DNA from 2 places in the Nonomuraea sp. NPDC049486 genome. Region 1 is predicted to be linked to the other one. Evidence: riboswitches for the same ligand, from Rfam matches in the RefSeq annotation. Region 1 holds a riboswitch; the other holds the start of a gene.
What was found. A riboswitch is a leader RNA that binds a small molecule or an ion and turns the genes downstream of it on or off. The one in region 1 is predicted to bind S-adenosylmethionine.

Region 1 (2,387 bases):
CCGCGTCTCATGGTGAGGACGCCGTCGTCGGACACGGTGAACGACACAGGGCCTCTGTTCGAGGCGAGCAGGACGCTGTTCATTTACGCTCCCTCCGACCATAGGATCCCAGCTATGGCGCTAGATGAGCACACCGAGGAACTCGCCCATGCCGCAGCCAGAGGCGATCATCGCTCACTCGGCGAGCTCCTGCGACGGATCGAGCCCGACGTGCTGCGGCACTGCGCTCGTATCCTGCCGTATCACCATGACGCCGAGGAGGCGGCCCAGGACACCCTGCTCGCGGTGGCGCGCAACATCGCCAGGTTCGAGGGGCGGGCCAGGTTCAGCACCTGGCTCCACATCGTGACCGCCAACTGCGCGCGCACCACGTACCGCTCGCTGAAGCGCAGGTCGGCGGAGCAGAGCTCCGACGAGCTGCTGACGCAGAAGCCCGACGTGCGGCGGGTCAGCGTGATCGCGGGCTCGCGGCTCGACCTGCTCGACGCGATGGAGGCGCTGGAGGCCGACAAGCCCGACCTGGCGCAGGCGCTGGTGCTGCGCGACATCGTGCAGCTCGACTACAGCGAGGTGGCCGAGCAGCTCAAGATCCCGCTCGGCACCGCCAAGTCGCGCATCCACCAGGCGCGCAAGTACGTGCAGGGTGTGCTGGGCGACGACTACCGGTGAGATCGTTCATCTCGGAGAGTGAGACGACTGTCCATGTCACGTGGTTGATTGGGTAGAGTCCGAGTCAGCAGCACCACACAACTGAACATTGCTCATCCAGAGGGGTGGAGGGACCGGCCCTGCGAAGCCCCGGCAACCCTCCCGGCTTGTGACTCGCGACCTGGCGAGGCCGACCGGGACAGGGTGCCAATTCCGGTCCGCGGTCAGGGTGGCCGCGGACGAAGATGAGGGAAGGCCTCGCTTCATGTCGCTCGACTTCGGTCCCGCCACTGCTCTCTCCTGCCGCGAGTGCGGCGCCCGCTATCCGCTCGGCCCCAACTTCGCCTGCGTCGAGTGTTTCGGGCCGCTGGAGGCGGCCTACGACTTCGGCGACGTCAAGAGGTCCGACATCGAGTCGGGCCCGGCCAGCATCTGGCGCTACCGTTCCCTGCTGCCGGTGCCCGCCGACGTCGCGAGCAAGCCCAACATGAACCCCGGCTGGACGCCGCTCGTCAAGGCGGGCAACCTGGGCCGGGCGCTCGGTCTCAAGTCCCTGTACGTGAAGGACGACTCGGGCAACCCCACCCACTCCTTCAAGGACCGGGTGGTGGCCATCGCCGTCGAGGCGGCCCGCAACTTCGGCTTCCACACGCTCTCCTGCTCCTCGACCGGAAACCTGGCCGGGGCCGTGACGGCCGCCGCCGCCAGGGCGGGCCTGGACGCGTGCGTGTTCATCCCCGCCGGGCTGGAGCAGGCCAAGATCGCCATGGCCCGCGTCTTCGGCGGCAGGCTCATCGGCATCGAGGGCACCTACGACGAGGTCAACCGGTTCTGCTCGGAGCTGATCGGGGACCCGATGGGCGACAAGTGGGGGTTCGTCAACGTCAACCTGCGGCCCTACTACGCCGAGGGCTCCAAGACGCTCGCGTACGAGATCGCCGAGCAGCTCGGCTGGCGGCTGCCTGAGCAGATCGTCATCCCGATCGCGTCCGGCTCCCAGCTCACCAAGATCGACAAGGGCTTCAAGGAGCTGATCCGGCTCGGGCTGGTCGACGACACGCCCTACAAGGTCTTCGGGGCGCAGGCGCTCGGCTGCTCGCCGGTGTCGGCCGCCTACAAGGCCGGCCACGACGTGGTCCAGCCGGTCAAGCCCGACACCATCGCCAAGTCGCTGGCCATCGGCAACCCCGCCGACGGCCCTTACGTGCTCGACATCGCCCGGCGCACGGGCGGCGCCGTCGAGGACGTGACGGACGCCGAGATCGTGGCCGCCATCAAGCTGCTGGCCTCCACCGAGGGCATCTTCGCCGAGACGGCGGGCGGCGTCACGGTGGGTGTGCTGAAGAAGCTCGTCGAGACCGGGCAGCTCGACCCGGAGGCCGAGACCGTGGTGCTCAACACCGGCGACGGGCTCAAGACGCTCGACGCCGTCGCGGCCGACGCGCAGCCCACGGCCGTGATCCGGCCCTCCCTCGACGCGTTCCGCGCGACTGTCTGACAATCAGGAAAGGCGAGACCATAACATGAGCGTTTCTGTGCGGATTCCTACCATCCTGCGCACGTACACCGGGGGCAACGCGGAAGTGAGTGGGGAGGGCGCGACTCTCCGTGACGTCCTGGCCAAGCTCGATTCCGACTACCCGGGGATCGGCGCCCGCATTCTGGATGAATCGGGCAAGATTCGGCGTTTTGTTAACGTCTACGTGGGGGAAGAGGACGTCCGATTCGCCCAAGGTCTG
Region 2 (2,387 bases), on a different contig from region 1:
GCGACCGGCCAGGTCGCGCAGCGCGGCGAGAAGACGGTCGACATGCTCTTCGGTCGTGCCGATGCCGATCGAGGCGCGCACGGCCGAGGCGGTGCCGTCCGCGCAGCCGCCGTCCTGCGTGCCGAGCAGGTGCCGGACGAACGGGTGCGCGCAGAACTTGCCGTCCCGCACCCCGATCCCGTGCTCGGCCGACAGCGTCTCGGCGACCTCGCGCGCCGGGTGGCCGTCGACGGTGAAGGACACGATGCCCACGCGCGGGTGGCCGGGCCCCCACAGCGAGAGTTCCCGTACCCCCTCGATGGCGGCGAGGCCGGCACGCAGCCGGGCGAGCAGCCGCTCCTCCTCGCGGACGAGCGGGGTCCAGCCGGTGGCGGTGAGCGCGTCGCAGGCGGCGGCCAGCGCGATGGCGCCCAGCACGTTCGGGGTGCCCGCCTCGTGCCGCGGCTCGGGGTCGTCGTGCCAGTCGGCACCGTCCTCGCCGACGGCGCGCACCGCGCCGCCGCCCTTCAGGTACGGGTCGCCGGCGGCCAGCCAGTCACCGCGGCCGACCAGCGCCCCCGCCCCGAACGGCGCGTACAGCTTGTGCCCGGAGAAGGCCACGTAGTCCAGGTCGAGCGCGGTCAGGTTGAGCGGCCGATGGGGGACGAGCTGGGCGGCGTCCACCAGGATGCGCGCGCCGTGCCGGTGCGCGATGTGGGCCAGCGCGGCGACGGGCCAGAGTTCGCCGGTGACGTTCGAGGCGGCGGTCACGACCAGGAGCTTGGGTCCGTCGATCCCGGCCAGGGTGTCGTCGGCGGCGCGCACGGCCTCGCCGGGGAAGGCGGGCGGCGCCAGCCGGACCACCCGCTGCCACGGCAGCAGCGAGGCGTGGTGCTCGGTGTCGAAGACGACCACGGTGGTGCCTTCGGGCAGGCAGCGGGCGAGCAGGTTGGTGGCGTCGGTGGTGTTGCGGGTGAAGACCACCGCGTCGTCCGTGCGGGCGCCGACGAAGGCCCGTACGGTGTGGCGGGCCTGCTCGTAGCGGGCGGTGGTGAGCTGGGAGGCGTACCCGGCGCCGCGGTGCACGCTGGAGTAGGCCGGTAGCGCGGCGGCGACGGCGGTGCTGACCTGCTCCAGACAGGGGGCGCTGGCGGCGTAGTCGAGGTTGGCGTACCCGGTGAGCCTGCCGCCCTTGACCGGGACTCGCAGGTCGGCGCCGAGCACGGCGGGGATCGCGCGCGCCGGACAGGGCTCCGGGTGCTTCTCGGGAGCGGTGCGGGCGGCGTCGAAGATCGTCAAAGTGGACACGGCATGCCTCCTCGGGCGTCATCGGACCCCAGGAGCAGCCACGGAGCCCGCGCTTGCCCGCCACCCTTCGTGGCGGACCAGGTCTTCACCCGGGGCACCCCGCCGCGGACGCGAGGGTTGCCGGCCAGCGAGCCGGGGCTTGGCGCTGGCACTCATGACCTACGTGCCGGACTATAACCGATGATTCATCCGGATCGCGAACTTCTCCGGACTTCTGCTCGTTGGGCGGTGGTACGTTCCCCCACCGAAAGTAGGCGGCGATGCTTGACTGGGTGTCCAACCCGGAGATCTGGATAGGGTTCCTCACCCTGGTGACCCTGGAGATCGTCCTGGGCATCGACAACATCATCTTCATCTCCATCCTGGCAGGGAAGCTGCCTCCCGAGCAGCGCGACCGGGCGCGGGTGGTGGGCCTGGCCGCGGCGCTGGTGATGCGGCTGCTCCTGCTGCTGGCGCTGTCGTGGGTGGTCCGGCTCACCGCGCCGCTGTTCGAGGTGCTCGGTCACGAGATATCGGGACGAGATCTCATCCTGCTGCTGGGCGGGCTGTTCCTGCTGGCCAAGAGCGTCACCGAGATCAGCCACACGATGGACGGGCCGAGCAAGGACGGCAAGTCGGCGGCCGTCGTCTCGTTCACGTCGGTCATCGTGCAGATCATGCTGCTCGACATCGTGTTCTCGCTCGACTCGGTGATCACCGCCGTGGGCATGGTCGACGAGCTCGGGGTGATGATCGCGGCCGTGGTCGTGGCGGTGGCGGTGATGCTGTTCGCCTCCGGGCCGATCAGCCGGTTCGTCGACGCGCATCCGAGCATCAAGATGCTGGCGCTGGCGTTCCTGGTGCTGATCGGGGTGATGCTCGTGGCCGAGGGTCTCGACCAGCACATCCCGAAGGGCTACATCTACTTCGCGATGGCGTTCTCGGTCGTCGTCGAGCTGCTCAACATCCGGGTGCGGAGCAGGAAGAACAAGCAGGTGGAGGAAGCTCCTACTATGCAATAGTGCGCTTTGATCCCTGGAATCCGGATTTCGTGGCCCATCCCTACGACGTCTACGCCGAGCTGAGGCGGGAGGCCCCCGTCAGCTACTTCGAACCCGCCG

Region 2: linked by a shared signal. The riboswitch ahead of AB0K05_RS13395 (aminotransferase class V-fold PLP-dependent enzyme) and the one ahead of thrC (threonine synthase) in region 1 are both predicted to bind S-adenosylmethionine.

What each region holds. Positions count from the first base shown of each region.
Region 1 covers NZ_JBFAPV010000011.1:287,940-290,326, reverse strand. Annotated here, with positions in the region: gene AB0K05_RS30450 (trehalose-6-phosphate synthase) at 1-83, opposite strand, end outside; gene AB0K05_RS30445 (RNA polymerase sigma factor) at 115-669, shown strand; SAM riboswitch class I at 759-900, shown strand; gene thrC (threonine synthase) at 914-2,146, shown strand; gene AB0K05_RS30435 (MoaD/ThiS family protein) at 2,172-2,387, shown strand, end outside.
Region 2 covers NZ_JBFAPV010000004.1:202,191-204,577, forward strand. Annotated here, with positions in the region: gene AB0K05_RS13395 (aminotransferase class V-fold PLP-dependent enzyme) at 1-1,278, opposite strand, end outside; SAM riboswitch class IV at 1,332-1,447, opposite strand; gene AB0K05_RS13400 (TerC family protein) at 1,548-2,288, shown strand; gene AB0K05_RS13405 (cytochrome P450) at 2,288-2,387, shown strand, end outside.